Regions from separate parts of the Cryobacterium sp. M25 genome, predicted to be linked through region 2. Evidence: riboswitches for the same ligand, from Rfam matches in the RefSeq annotation. Region 2 holds a riboswitch; the other holds the start of a gene.
What was found. A riboswitch is a leader RNA that binds a small molecule or an ion and turns the genes downstream of it on or off. The one in region 2 is predicted to bind thiamine pyrophosphate.
Positions count from the first base shown of each region.

Region 1: another riboswitch for thiamine pyrophosphate. It lies ahead of CXY81_RS13955 (ECF transporter S component); the one in region 2 lies ahead of thiM (hydroxyethylthiazole kinase).

Region 1 covers NZ_PJJU01000057.1:187,954-195,294, forward strand. The annotation lists gene nhaA (Na+/H+ antiporter NhaA) at 283-1,656, opposite strand; TPP riboswitch at 2,017-2,126, shown strand; gene CXY81_RS13955 (ECF transporter S component) at 2,164-2,796, shown strand; gene CXY81_RS13960 (ABC transporter ATP-binding protein) at 2,807-4,330, shown strand; gene CXY81_RS13965 (energy-coupling factor transporter transmembrane protein EcfT) at 4,327-5,109, shown strand; gene CXY81_RS13970 (ATP-binding protein) at 5,096-5,719, shown strand; gene CXY81_RS13975 (hypothetical protein) at 5,747-6,007, shown strand; gene CXY81_RS13980 (D-alanyl-D-alanine carboxypeptidase family protein) at 6,038-7,339, opposite strand.
Region 2 covers NZ_PJJU01000056.1:154,052-161,392, forward strand. The annotation lists gene CXY81_RS12720 (bifunctional hydroxymethylpyrimidine kinase/phosphomethylpyrimidine kinase) at 1-1,166, opposite strand, end outside; gene thiE (thiamine phosphate synthase) at 1,163-1,816, opposite strand; gene thiM (hydroxyethylthiazole kinase) at 1,813-2,619, opposite strand; TPP riboswitch at 2,613-2,706, opposite strand; gene CXY81_RS16185 (hypothetical protein) at 3,199-3,480, opposite strand; gene CXY81_RS12735 (alpha-amylase family protein) at 4,223-5,647, shown strand; gene CXY81_RS12740 (SRPBCC family protein) at 6,322-6,789, opposite strand; gene CXY81_RS12745 (hypothetical protein) at 6,942-7,196, shown strand; gene CXY81_RS12750 (phosphotransferase enzyme family protein) at 7,278-7,341, opposite strand, start outside.

The sequences.
Region 1 (7,341 bases), on a different contig from region 2:
GCTTGTTCCTGATTCCGACGCACGTTTGCGCGCGGACAGCGACGAGGTGGATGAACGTGCACTCCAACCGCCGCGTCATTCGAGCCCAAGGACCTGCGGTACATCCGTCCCGAACAAATTCGACGGAGATTGTGCCCTCAACGGCGCGTTTGGGCTCAAAAACGGGTGTTGATCGATGAATCTCCGTCGAATTGGTTCGGCGCCGGGCACGGCGTTCCGCCCGTGACGACCAGCAGACACTCCGGCTGAGGGAGTTGGGCGGCTGGGTGCGCTCCGGCCCTGTCAGTGCCCGCCGAACCGCTCGTCGCGAGCCGGATCGGCCTCGAACACGTCTGGGACGCCGTCGTTGTCGGCGTCGAGCGCCTCCTTGTCGGCGATGCGTCCGTAATGCCGGTTGCGGCTCCGCAGCACCACGGTCGCGAGTAGTGCCGCCAGCAGCGACCCGGTCAGGATGGCCACTTTGGCGTGGTCGTCATGCGGGCTGCCCTGCCCGAAAGCCAGCTCGCTGATCAGCAGCGACACCGTGAAGCCGACACCGGCGAGCATGCCGACGCCGATCACATCCACCCAGGCCAGATCCGGGTCGAGGGCGCCCCGGGTGGTCTTGGTGACCAGTACGGTGGCGAGCAGGATGCCCACCGGCTTTCCCACCACCAGGGCGACGACGATTCCGATCGCGACCGGGTCGGTGAGGGCCGTGGTCAGGCCTGACACGCCGCCGATCGTGACCCCGGCGGAGAAGAAAGCGAAGACCGGCACGGCGAAACCGGCCGAGAGCGGGCGGATGCGGTGCTCGAGGTTCTGCGCCAGGCCCGGGCCGGCGTCGGGTCCGCCGCTACGTCGGCTGCGCAGCACGGGCACGGCGAAGCCGAGCAGCACTCCGGCCACCGTGGCGTGGATGCCGGAGCCGTGCACGAGAGCCCAGGTGGCGAGGCCGAGCGGCAGCAGAACGGTGCCCGCGGCCCACCTGGTGGTGCCGAACAGGTAGGAGTACTTGTGCGCCAGAAAGGCGAAGAGGCCCAGCGGCACGATGGCGAGTAGCAGTAGAACGGGCTGGAGGTCGCCGGAATAGAAGAAGGCGATGATGGCGATGGCGAGCAGGTCGTCGACCACGGCCAGGGTCAGCAGGAAGATGCGCAGGGCGCTGGGCAGTTTGGAGCCGATCACGGCGAGCACGGCCACGGCGAAGGCGATGTCGGTTGCGGTGGGGATGGCCCAGCCGCGCAGCATTTCCGGCCCCGAGCTGAACGCGATCGCGGTAAAGATCACAGCAGGAACGATGACGCCGCCGACGGCCGCGGCGACCGGGACGACCGCGCGGCTGAAGGTGCGCAGATCGCCGGCGACGAACTCACGTTTGAGTTCGAGCCCGGCAATGAAGAAGAAGATCGCCAGGAGTCCGTCGGCGGCCCACGCGCCGAGGCTCAGATTGAGGTGCCACGGCTCGTAGCCGATCTGAAAGTCCCGCACCGCATAGTAGAAATCGGAGGCCCCGGTGTTGGCCAGGATCAGCGCGAGAACCGTCGCCACCAGCAGGAGAGCGCCGCCCACGGTCTCTTTGCGCAGGATCGTCGAGACGTGCAGGTACTCGGGATAGCTGCTGCGGCGAAAGACGTTCAGTTTCGGGGTGGGAGGAAGAGGTGATGGTTTCGGCATGGACGAGCCTCAGTCAATCAGGATTTTGTGGCACACGAACATTGCTGTCGACCAGACTTCCCGACTCACCACTTCGAGCGTACCGCGTTCGGGCGCTCAACGCCGCCCGCGCTAGCTACACCGCCAGCGGCCCATCCGCTGGCGGGAGCCCGGCCCTTCCCGCCAGCTGCGGGGGATGTGCCAGGGTCCGCGCACGGGTAGCCCGCGTCGCATCCGTCGTCGCCGCAAAATGAAGTGGCGCAGCAACAGAAGCAACAGCCCGGCGAGGATCAGGGGAACGGTGAACGTCATTCGCGCCCGACAGTGATGCGGGGGCGAGGCGAGGACTCCATCCCGCGAGTCTAGGCCGAGGTCTATACTTGATACGAACACGGGAGTCCGGTCAACCGGGCTGAGAGGAAGCTTCTGAAGCTTCGACCGTCGAACCTGATCTGGATCATGCCAGCGCAGGGAGGCAGATTTTCTCGTTCCCGTGCCCTGGAACCATCTACGGAAAGGGCACAAAAAGTGCACGCAACAACCACCCTTCTCACCTCCACCACGTCCCGCCGGCCGCGTAACTTCCGGTGGCGGGTCGTCGACATCGTAATCGCCAGTGTCATCGGCGTGGCCAGCGGGCTGATTTTCGTCGTCTGGAACCAGGCATACAACCCGCTCAGCGGCGTGCTCACTCCGCTGCTGCCGGGCCTGCAGGCTCTCCTGGGCGGCGGATGGCTGTTCGCCGGTGTGCTCGGTGGCCTCATCATCCGCAAACCCGGCGCCGCGCTCTACACCGAGCTGCTGGCGGCGGTCGTGTCGACCCTGGTCGGCGGCACCGCCTGGGGGGCCACCATTCTGGTGTCCGGCCTGGTGCAGGGTCTCGGCGCGGAGCTGGTCTTCGCGCTGTTCTTCTACGCCAACTACCGCCTCGTCGTGGCCCTGCTCGCCGGCGCGGGCGCCGGCCTTGCCCTCGCCGTCAACGACCTGTTGCTCTGGTACCCCGGATCGGCCGTTCCCTTCATCACCATCTACACAGCCTCCTCGATCGTCTCCGGCATTGTCGTGGCCGGACTGCTGTCCTGGCTGGCCATGCGTGGCCTCGCCCGCACCGGCGCTCTGTCGCGGTTCGCCGCCGGGCGATCGAACCGCACCCAGGTCTAGGGGGACGGCGATGACACCGGCAGCAGCGGCATCCGTCTCGGGCGCGTCCGTCGTGGCCCGCGGCTGGGGATGGCGGCATGCCGGGCGGCGGGGCTGGGCCGTCGACGGCCTCGACCTGCGAATCGAGCCGGGCGAGCGCGTGCTGCTGCTCGGCGCTTCCGGGGCCGGCAAATCGACTCTGCTGCACGCCCTCGCCGGGGTTCTCGGCGGCGACGAGGAGGGCGAGCAGCGCGGTCAGCTGCTTGTGAACGGCGCCGGGCCGACCGCCGCGCGAGGCCAGGCCGGGCTGCTGCTGCAGGACCCTGACTCCCAGGTGATCCTGGCGCGGGTGGGCGACGACGTCGCCTTCGGCTGCGAGAACCTGGGGGTGCCCCGCGAGGAGATCTGGCGCCGGGTGAGCGACGCTCTGGACATGGTCGGCCTGGACCTGCCGCTCTGCCATCCGACGTCGTCGCTGTCGGGCGGACAGAAGCAGCGCCTCGCCCTCGCTGGGGTGCTGGCGATGCGGCCGGGGCTGCTGCTGCTCGACGAACCCACAGCGAATCTCGACCCTGGAGGCGTGCTGGATGTGCGCGATTCCGTTGCCCGCGTGCTCGAGAACTCCGCGGCGACGTTCATCGTGATCGAACATCGGGTCGCCGTCTGGCAGAACCTTGTGAACCGGGTGATCGTGCTCGACGCGGCCGGGGGAGTGCTGGCCGACGGCCATCCCGACGACGTGCTGACCAGGCAGGGGGAACGGCTCGCGGCCGCGGGTGTCTGGGTGCCCGGGCGGGGCAACGGTCTGGCTTCATCGCGGGGCGAGACCCGCTCGGCGTCGGCGCCCGGCTCGGTTCCTCTGCTCCGCACGCCCGGCCTCGCGATCGCACGCACGCGCGCCGACGTGCTCGCCCGGGACATCGACCTCACGGTGCACGCCGGCACCGCTCTGGCAGTCACCGGTCCGAACGGCGCCGGCAAATCGACCCTGATGCTCACCCTCGCCGGCCTGCTGAAACCGGCCGGGGGAGCGGTGCTCGCGAGCCCGGAGTTCGCCGACGGGGCCGACGAGGAACCGATCCGCTGGAAGTCCCGCCAGCTGCTCACCCGCATCGGCACCGTGTTCCAGAGCCCGGAGCACCAGTTCGTGGCGGCCACAGTGCGGGCCGAACTCGCCGTAGGGCCGCGCGCCCTCAAACGGCCAAAGGCGAACATCAATGCCCGGGTCGACGAGGTGCTGCAGCGCCTGCGCCTGGACCACCTGGCCGAGGCGAACCCGTTCACCCTCTCCGGCGGCGAGAAACGTCGGCTGTCGGTGGGCACCGTGCTGGCCACCCAGCCACGGCTGCTCATGCTCGACGAGCCCACCTTCGGCCAGGACCTGCGCACCTGGCGGGAGATCGTGGCCCTGCTCGACGAACTCCTGCGGGAGGGCACCGCGGTGGTCGCCGTCTCGCACGACACCGACTTCGTGGCCGCCCTGGCTGACCGGGAGTATCACCTGACCGGGCAGGCCGGCCCCAGCGTCACGCCGCGGCCGGCGGTGTCCCGGTGAGCGTGCTGACGCCTGCCCGGGGAACCCAGGCCATCTTCCGGATCAACCCGGTCGCGAAGCTGGCCGCCGCGCTGCTGCTGGCGGGCGTGCTCATCCTCACCATCGACTGGGTCTCCGCCGTCGTCGCCCTCGCCTGCGAGTTCGTGCTCTTCTTCTGGGCCGGGCTGTCCCTGAAGGCCTTCGCGGTGCGCACCCTGCCGGTCTGGATCGCCGCACCAACCGCCGGCGTCACCACCCTGCTCTACGGGCAGGCGGCCGGGGCGGTCTATTGGTCCTTCGGGCTGGTGAACGTGACCGAGGGATCACTCGAGCTGGCCATCGCCACGACCCTGCGCATCCTCGCCATCGGACTGCCGTCGGTCGTGCTCTTCGTGACCGTCGACCCCACCGACCTGGCCGACGGCCTCGGCCAGGTCGTGAAACTGCCGGCCCGCTTCGTGCTTGGCGGTCTGGCCGGGCTGCGCCTGGTCGGCCTGTTCCTCGAGGACTGGCACGCCCTCGAACTGGCCCGGCGGGCCCGCGGCATCGCGGACCGCGGCGTCCTGCGACGGCTGCTCAGCCAGGCCTTCGCCCTGCTGGTGCTGTCGATCCGGCGCGGCAGCAAACTCGCGACCGCGATGGAGGCCCGCGGGTTCGGCGCCTCGGTGCGGCGCACCTGGGCCCGCCCCTCCAGCTTCCGGGGGCGCGAGGTGGCCCTGGTCGGCATCGGTCTGGCCGTGGCCCTGCTCTCGGTGAGCGTCTCCGTGGCGACGGGAAGCTGGAACTTTGTCCTCATCTGATCTGCCCACGGCCGCCCTCGAACCGGCCGCCCCAAATCCGGTCGGTGACCGACGGATGCTGCTGGCCCCCGTGCTTCGCGACCTTGCCGCCGCCGGGGTGGCGCCCGTCGTTCTCATCGACGGGCCGAGCGGCGCCGGCAAGAGCACCCTCGCCGACGCGCTCGTCGTCGCCTGGCCGGGACCGCTCCGGCCCACCCTGGTGCGGCTGGACGACATTTACCCCGGCTGGCAGGGGCTGGACGCCGCCGTCATGCACCTGGGCGAACAGGTGCTCACCCCGAGAAGACTGGGCCGGCCCGCCGCCTGGCGGCGCTACGACTGGGAGCGGCGCGAGTCGGCAGAATGGCACCCGGTCGACCCGGCCCGCCCGCTGATCGTGGAGGGCTGCGGAACCCTGGCGGCCGCCCACGCGCCACTCAGCGACATCCGGGTCTGGCTGGCCGCCGACGACCGCATCCGCAAGCAGCGGGCCCTCGCCCGGGACGGCGAACTGTTCCGGTCGCACTGGGACCAGTGGGAAGCGGGCTGGGACGCTTACCGAGAGCGGGAGGCGCCCGAGCGGCAGGCGACGATCCGGCTGGCCGGGACCCCGGACATCCGACGCCCGTAAGTCGGTGCCCGGGACTAGGTTGGAGGTATGGCTGATCAAGGTGCTGAAAATGTCGTTTACACTGCGGAATTCATTGACGGTCCCCTCGCGGGCCAGGTCGACACCCGGGTGCTGATCCAGGGCAAACATGACGCCCGGGTCAGCATGATGGCCGCCGTCGAGGGGGTCGAAACGCTGTTCTGGTACGACGAGGAGGACGTGCGCGATGTGCAGGGCCGCGTGCACGTGCGCTACCGGTTCGACGCGGGCGAGAGCGACCCGTACCAGTCGACCGGCGAGGGCGAGTAGCCGGCAGCCCGATGCCGGAGCCGCACGCGGTTAGCGGTTAGCGGCGAACAGTGCCGAGATCATCGGTGCGGGGTGCAGGAGCCGCCAACCGAGGCCCGGCGCGCTGATCGTGCGGTCGAGCACCAGCGTCGACGTCACCTCGGTGCCCCCGGTCTCCACCGTGACCCGGCCGACGGTCTTGCCCGCCCGGCCGGTCGACACCGTCTCCAGGATCACCTCCGCGTCGCCCGGCGCCTGAGCCTGCCAGCCGTACGTCGTCGTGGCCGTGCGCACGGTTCCGGAGGCCTCGGCCCCCCACAGTGTGCTGAACTCCACGTAGGCGTCACCCTGGGCGAGGGTTGGCAGCTCGCGTACCCCGGCGCGGGCGCTCTCCATCAGGGCGGTGAGGTCACTGGTCAGGGTGTCGTAGTCGGGTTCGCCGAGCAGGGCACCGGCAAAAGTGTAGGTCGAGTCCGGGCCCTGCACCTGGCCGGTGAAGAGAAAACAGACGCCCGCCCCGTCCGTGTAGCTGCGGGTGATGCCGGTGACGCCCTCCTCGGCCAGGAACGCCGTGGTGTTGTCCACGCCGCGCTGGCCCACCAGGGCGGAGGCCGGCTGGGAGAGGATGGCACCGATCACCGGGTCGGCGGCGGCCAGGCCGGCCAGCCGGGCAAGGTCAGTGGCCGTTCCGACGCTTTCGTCGTTGAGCCCGGTGGCGTCGGCGACACGGGTGCCGTCGAGGCCCTGCTTGCCCAGCCAGGCGTTGGCGGCGGCGCTGTAGGCGTCGAGGGAGCCGAAGGCCCAGCGCGCCAGCGTGTCGGCGTGATTGTTGCTGGAGCCGAGGATCATCGCCTGGAGCAGCTCGGTCTCGGTCCACAGTTCGCCCGGGAAGACCACGACGGTGCGGGCACCGGAATTGCCGTAGTCGATGTAGTCCTGGTAATCCGCGGCCGTGATCGGGATCTGAGGCCCCGTCTCACCGAGGGTCAGCGGTTTCGCGTCGAGCACGACCAGGGCGGTCACGATTTTTGTCGCCGCGGCCATTGGCAGCGGTTCGGCCGTGCCGGCCACGGCGAGAGGCAGGGTGGCGGCAAGAGCGTCGGCGTCCAGCGCCGTCGTACCCGGGAAGGCCGGATCGGGTGTGACCGTGGCCAGGCCGATGACGGCGCTGCCGCCGGTGGCCGGCAGCGCGGGCGGGAACGGAACCGACTCGCCGGCCGCCGGCGTGACCAGCGTGGCGGTGGCCTCAGGCAACGGCCCCAGTAGGGTGGCCGGCCCGTAGACGCCGACGGACAGGATGACGAGGGCGCCGACCGTGGCGCCGATGATGCGGGCAGGCCGGGATCTACTCATGA
Region 2 (7,341 bases):
GGCTGCACGCCGGCCAGGGTCTCTTCGGCGATCCAGCTGGAGTGCAGGTCGAGTTCGGCGGCGATCGCGCCGTGCGCGCTGGCCGCCCAGAACGCCTGCTCGGTGGCGGTCGGGGCGAGCCGGCTCGCGACGGCCAGCATCCGGGCGTAGTCGCGCAGGTACAGGGCATCCTGGGCGAGGTACCAGATGAAGGCGTCCCGGTTCAGGGAGCCGTCCCCGAGCGCTTGGATGAACGGCAGCTCGTCGGTGTCGGTGCGGATGTCACGGATGTCGTGCCACCATTCCTCGGCGACCTGGGCCGGGCTGGGGCTGGTGTGCAGGCCGCCGCGCTGCCACAGGCCGGCAAAATGCTGGATCGGTCCGTGGCCAGAGCCGACCTGCAGGTCGCCAGAGTGGGCGATGCTCTCGGTCAACCATAGTTTCGCCTCGGCTACCGCGTCCCCCCAATCTGCCAGGCTCGGCCCCGCCATGCCGGCCCGAGCCGCTACCCGGGTCGCGACAGCGGAGGAGAAAGAACACCCGGTTCCGTGGGTGTTCGGGGTGTCGATCCGCAGCCCGGGGAACTCCCGCACGGTGTGGGCGCCGACGAGGGCGTCTGGTACGAGGTCACCGGCGAGGTGTCCGCCCTTGGCCAGCACGAGGACCCCGTACGTCTCGGCGACGTGCTGCGCCTGGCGCAGCACCGCCGACCAGCTGGTCGCCACGGGAGAACCGACAAGGATGGCCAGCTCCGGGATGTTGGGCGTCACCAGGTGCACGACGCTCAGCAGGTCGCGCAGAGCCTCCTCAGCATCCTCGGTGAGCAGGCGGTCACCGCTGGTGGCGATCATCACCGGGTCGAGTACTACGAGCCCAGGCTTCACTTGGCTGAGCCACCCGCTCACGGTGCGGGTGACGTGAACGTCGGCCAGCATCCCGATCTTGACGGCATCGATGTCGACGTCGTCACTCACGGCGTGCAGTTGCTCGCGCAGGAAGGAGACCGGCGGCACGTGCACCGAGCGCACACCGTGGGTGTTCTGCGCGACCAGTGCGGTCACCACGGCCATGCCGTAGCCCCCGTTCGCCGCGATGCTCTTGAGGTCGGCCTGGATGCCCGCTCCGCCGGTCGGGTCGGTACCAGCAATGCTCAGCACGCGAGCGATGCGGGGGGATGCCCCGGTCATGCCGTCGCGCCCCAGGCTGCCCGCAATTCGAGGGCGGCCGGCTCGGGGTGCGGCGCCGCACAGATCGCCGACACCACGGCGACGCCCGCCGCCCCGCACTCACGGAGGGCGGCCAGGTCGTGCAGGCCGATCCCCCCGATGGCCACGGCCGGCAGCGTGCTGACCCCGACCAGGCGAGCGAACTCGGCCAGCCCCAGGGCAGGGGGCGCGTCACTCTTGGTGTGTGTGGCGTGCAGTGCGCCGATGCCGACGTAGTCGATCAGGGCAGGATCCTCGGCCGCGCGGCGCAGCTGGGCATCCGTCGATGCGCTGAGCCCGATCACCGCCTCACCCCCGACGAGGTCGCGCACCGCGCCGACGGGCAGGTCGGATTGCCCGACGTGCACCCCGGTCAGCCGGCGCCCGGCGGCACGGGCGGCCAGAAACACGTCGACCCTGTCGTTCACGATCAGCGCCACGGTGTCGGGCAGCACATCCGCGATGCGCAGCACGGTGTCGAGGAACTCCCGCCCGGCGGTCTCCTTCTCACGCACCTGCACGGCGCTCACGCCTCCGGCAACGGCGTGCCGCACCACGTCCACGATGCTGCGCCCGGCCGCCGCGGCCTGCCCCGAGTCGGTCACCAGGTATAGCGACAGGTCAAGGTTCATCGGAGCACCGCCCGGCGTGCGATGTCCTGCGCGTTGACGGTGGCCAGGGCGTCCACAAAGGCGACAGCGAAGCTGCCCGGACCGGTGGCGGACTCTGCCGCGAGCTCGGCCGCGACGGTGTACACCGTGGCCGCGGCCACCGTGGTGACGAACCTGTCGGCGTCGACCGTGGCGAACGCGGCCATGACCGCGCCGAGGGCGCAGCCCCCGCCGGTGATGCGGGTGAGCAACGGATGCCCGTTGTCGATGCGCACCAGCTCACGGCCATCCGTGATGATGTCGACAGGACCGGAGACGGCGATCACCCCACAGGTCATCCCGGCCAGCGCGTACGCCGCGGCCAGGGCGGCATCCACCTCGTCGGATGAATCCACCCCGCGGCCGCCGGATCCGGCGCCTGCCAGCGCAATTATCTCCGACGCGTTTCCGCGCACCACCGTGGGTCGCAGGTCGCGAAGGGCGAAGGCCAGCGGCGTGCGCACGGGCAGGAAACCGACGGCAACGGGGTCGAGCACCCACGGTGTTCCAGCATCGTTCGCGGCTGTGACGGCCTCGAACATCGCGTCGCGTTGTTCGGCGGTGGGCGTGCCGAGATTGACGAGCAGCCCAGATGCGATCCGCGCGAACGCGCCCGCCTCGCCCGGAATGTCGACCATCGCGGGCGCCGCACCGAGCGACAGCAGCACGTTAGCGGTGAAGTTCACAACGACGCTATTGGTGAGGCACTGCACGAGGGGAGGGCGGGCCCGCACCTCGTCAAGCGCTGAACAGGTGAATGAAATAAGTTCTTCTGGCGTGCGCATTTACGCGACATCCCTTCGCTAGTACTAACTAGATCAGGTTCAACGGGTGTTATCTCAGCTCCAGATGGAGCACCCCGTGTCACTTGGCTTATGAACCAGCGTATCGCAGCGCCTTCGTTCTAATTCATGGTTGGACGCGGCCAACATCTTGGCAACTGGCCGACGGAACGAGGCCATTGCGCGAGCGCACCAAGAGCTGGCCGAGCGTCTCGTATTCCATAGGCGGCGGATTCATCGTTAGTTGCGAGACACCGAGAATTAGATGACTGATGCTGCCCGGGGATGCGTCAGGACGCCTCACCCTGGTCTCAGAAGCTTCCCTACGGTCGGCCAGCCAGGATCGTGGCTACCTCGCTGTTGGCTTTGAAGTGAGCAAGCGCGTCAGCAGAGAGCAACCGGATGACGTAAACAATTCGGCGCCGTTCGCTTTCAGAACCGTTGAGGATGTTCTCGTGGTGAGCCACTCTGTTTCGGAAATCTCGCAGCGCGGCCGATGCGTCAAACTGCGTTGATCCGCGCCCGCTCGACGTTGCCTCGGGCGATCTTGTAGACGTCGCGCGAACGGCCGGTGGCCCCGTCCTATCTCATCACAACGGGAAACAATGTCATCAGTGTGGCCGAATCCGTCCAGTGCGCGTCACCAGGGAGAGTTGCCGCTGCAAGCTGGCGATCGCACGCATTGCGCAGACCGACTTCCAGATGGCTCAAATCGTGCAAGAAAGCCGCGCTCAGCTTTGCGTTCCACTCATAGAGCTCAAGCGCTCGTGAGCGAGATCGGCCGGCGGCCGCGAGGTAGGTGGAGAACCGGCCAATGCTGAGCCATTCCTCTATCCAGTGCCCCTCGCTCGATGTCGTTGCCACGGGGCGCCCTCCAAGCTAAGACTGTAATGTAAGCCCTTGATGACCGCTGTCTCATGTTACTTGGGCCACGAATTGGGAACTCCGGTACTTCGCCTTGGCGGACCCGGAGTTTTTCATTTGTCCTGCACTTTGCCAGTCGCACCAGCCCTTCAGCGACGCCCTGCGCAGCGTTTGGCCGTGGCGCCTGTCGCGCGCCAGGAAACGAGGTGCCGCGAACTCGTCCCACCGATTCAAATAGTCAGCTCGAAGTGCACCAGGATGGCGATCCCTGCCGGATGAGGTTCACCGTGGCGTGGTGTCCAGCATGGCGCTATTCCCGCGACGCGCACCCGCGATACCCGTGCGCACAGTGACGCATTTCGCATGGAGACGGTGCCCAAGTTGAGGTGGACCGCCGAGAAGCCCTCGGCGCGACCCGGCTACTAAGCTTCGCAATGCGCCTTCGCAGGAGGACGACCTGGTTCAGAGCGCTCCATTCGATCTCTTCGCCGAACTTGGCGATTCGGGCCCAACCCGGCCCGGCAGCAGCGGACCCTCTTGAGGGTTTCGATGGGTGGTCTTAGGGGGCTGGCGCACAATTCCTCGGCATGCGCTTGCACTATTGCAAACGCTTGCAGTAGCGTAACTCGAGGGTCTAGTACCTCGTTTACCGGGTTCCGCTTCCGCGGCCCGCTCGCAATCGCCCGTTCCCAATGAAGCGCGTCGGCGTGGTCCGCTGGCGCGCGCGACAAGGAGTTTCATCGTGCGCAGATCAACCCGTCCGTTGTTTGCAGCGGTGGCCGGCCTGGCCCTAGTCCTGACCCTGAGCCTCGATGTAGGAGTGACAACGCCCCGGGCGGATGCGAGTCCGCCGGGTGCCAAGGACGTCACGGCGACGCTCTTCGAGTGGTCCTTCGCATCGGTCGCCCGGGCCTGCACGAATACCCTCGGTCCCAAGGGGTATGGATTCGTCGAGGTCTCGCCGGCCCAGGAGCACATCCAGGGCTCGCAGTGGTGGACCTCCTACCAGCCGGTCAGCTACAAGATCGCCGGGCGACTCGGCAACGAGGCCGCATTTTCGAGCATGGTCAGCACCTGCCACACCGCCGGTGTCAAGGTCGTGGCCGACGCGGTGATCAACCATATGAGCGCGGGTTCCGGCACGGGCACGGGGGGCACCGTCTACAGCAAGTACGACTACCCGGGCTACTACCAGAACCAGGACTTCCACTCCTGCCGGACCCCGATCACCAACTACAGCGACCGCTCCAACGTGCAGAACTGCGAGCTCGTCGGCCTCGCCGATCTCAACACGGCGAGCACCTACGTGCAGTCCACCATCGCGGCGTACCTCAACCACCTCAGCGCCCTCGGCGTCGACGGTTTCCGGATCGACGGCGCCAAGCACATGGCCGCGGCCGACCTCTCCGCCATCAAGGCAAAACTGACCAACTCGAGCGTCTACTGGGCGCAGGAGGTCATCGCCGGCGGGAACGAGGCGGTCCAGCCGGGCGAATACACCTCGACCGGCGATGTCGACGAATTCCGTGGGGCCTTCGACCTCAAACGCATGTTCACCAGCGACAAGATCGCCTACCTGAACACATGGGGCGAGTCCTGGGGCTACCTCGCGAGCAACAAGGCGCGGGTCTTCGTAGACAACTGGGACACCGAGCGCAACGGCTCGACCCTCAGCTACAAGGACGGCAACACTTACACGCTCGCGAACATCTTCATGCTCGCCTGGCCCTACGGCTCGCCCAACGTGTACTCGGGCTATGAATTCACCAACACGGATGCCGGCCCGCCGACTGGCGGCACGGTCAACGCCTGCTACAGCGACGGCTGGAAGTGCCAGCACGCCTGGCGGCAGATCGCGAACATGGTCGCCTTCCGCAATACCGTGACGGGCACCTCGGTGACGAACTGGTGGTCTAACGGCAACAACGCGATCGCCTTCGGTCGGGGGAGTGGGGGCTTCGTCGTGATCAACCACGAGGGTGGCGCGATCAGCCAGACGTTCAAGACCTCCCTGCCCGCAGGAAGCTACTGCGACGTCCAGCACGGCGACCCCGGCGCGGGCGGCTCCTGCTCGGGCCCAAGCTACTTCGTCGCCGCTGACGGAACCTTCACCGCTACCGTGGGCGCCGGCGACTCGATCGCCCTGCACGCCGGAGCCCGCACGTAAGTGGATAGCCAACGCCATAGCTAGGGCTTCCGCGGCCTCGATGACTGGCCAACACCGACATGCATTCCGTCTCCACGTGGCGATCGCGATGTGCGTTGAGGGTCGCCCCGACCATTTCGTCGCGGTCGTACGCGCCAAACACGCGAAAGCGCCGGTTTCAGAGGTCTCGAGTGGCATCGGCATCCAACAGCTCGTGCGGGGTGGCTGGCGTGAATGGGTAGTCGGTGTTGTTTGTCTTTTCCAGCTCATACAGATCGGCCGAGGAGGTCACAGTCAATTAGGAAACGCTGAGTCCGGCAGCCTGAACTCGCGAGAGTGCCTGGCGGAAGTTCGACAGATTTGGCGGATCCGCCAGTTCAAGCCGGGCACTCCAAGATCGGCCGCCGACAGTGAACCCTCGTGCCTCCAAGCCCTCTCACTGTGGATCAACGTCTCGCAACACCAACGATCACCGCAACGACGAGTGCCGAAGGTGCCACGTGGAAGGAAGGCGTCGCGGCGCTGGCGGCTCGTTTGCGTACTCCAGCGGGTGGGAGTAGCTCGTCGTGTGCTGCTGTCTCCCCAGCGGCCCTGTCGCTGCGCCCTCCCGGCCGCACCGTTGGCAGCATCTGGCGAGGCGTACGACCGTGCAGACGGGGGTCTCGGCGTCCGGTCAGGACGTGAGCACCGTCACGTCAAGGGCGGGCGTAGCGCGACGCGAGTTGGCGCAGGGTGGCTTCGATGCCGGCGGCGTTCTGCCGAGGAAAGCCGAGCAGCTCGAAGACCTTGCCCTGCATGGCTGGGACGGTGCTGTAATCGAACGTCTCAGTGACGCGCGTAGACGTGAGCGTGAGCGGCGTGAGTTCCCAGCGCCACCGGTGGCCCGCTGGGTGACGCCATTCCACAAGCCGACCGTCCTCGAAGCGCGTCACCGTGCTGGTGATGCGATACGGGATGCCGAACTGCTTCATCGCTACCGAGAATTGTGCGCCCTGGCTGAGCCGCTGCGGCCCCGACACCGTGTCGCGGACGGTGCCCGAGCCGTCCAGCTCACCGTGACGGTGCGGATCAGCCACCAACGCGAAGACGTCGTCGGCCGAAGCCGGCACCTCGACAGTGCGCGCGACTCGGCGCGGCCCTTGCTCAACCTGTTCAACCGTCATGCTCGCCAGCCTAGGTCGTTCCCAACCGCTACTCCCCCGAAACTTCGGGGCCTCGACGACGTGGCGCCGAATCTGCGTCCGTCGAGGTCCCTCGAACGCCTGCTTCGCAGGTGACTGAGCGCGCCTCCTGAGCAAGTGATTCGGACTAGAGCATGCTCGTAGAATCAGGCTTCCCGAGCATTGCGGAGCGGCCGCAGGCGGCGACCATCTATTGGAGCGATCACATAAAAAACGGCAAATACTGGGCGGTGACTGCAGCCCTCACGGTAGTGCTCGGCGTCGCCTTGTTCACTGCTGAATTCGACGCTCTGGGGAACGGGATCCTTTTCGCTGGCTACGGACTAGCAAGCGGACTTACATACAGGTTCCTGCACACCAAAGCACTCCCACCGGCCACCAAAGGCTGAAGATCGAAGAGGCGCATCGTCGGACTCCTCACCGCGGCGACACCGCAAGTTCCGCAATGAGCCTGGATTTGTGACGAGGTGTCAAACAGTGCTGAGATCGCCCAACGCGGCTTTCAGATTCCGGTCGACTCCGTGGGCGAGCATC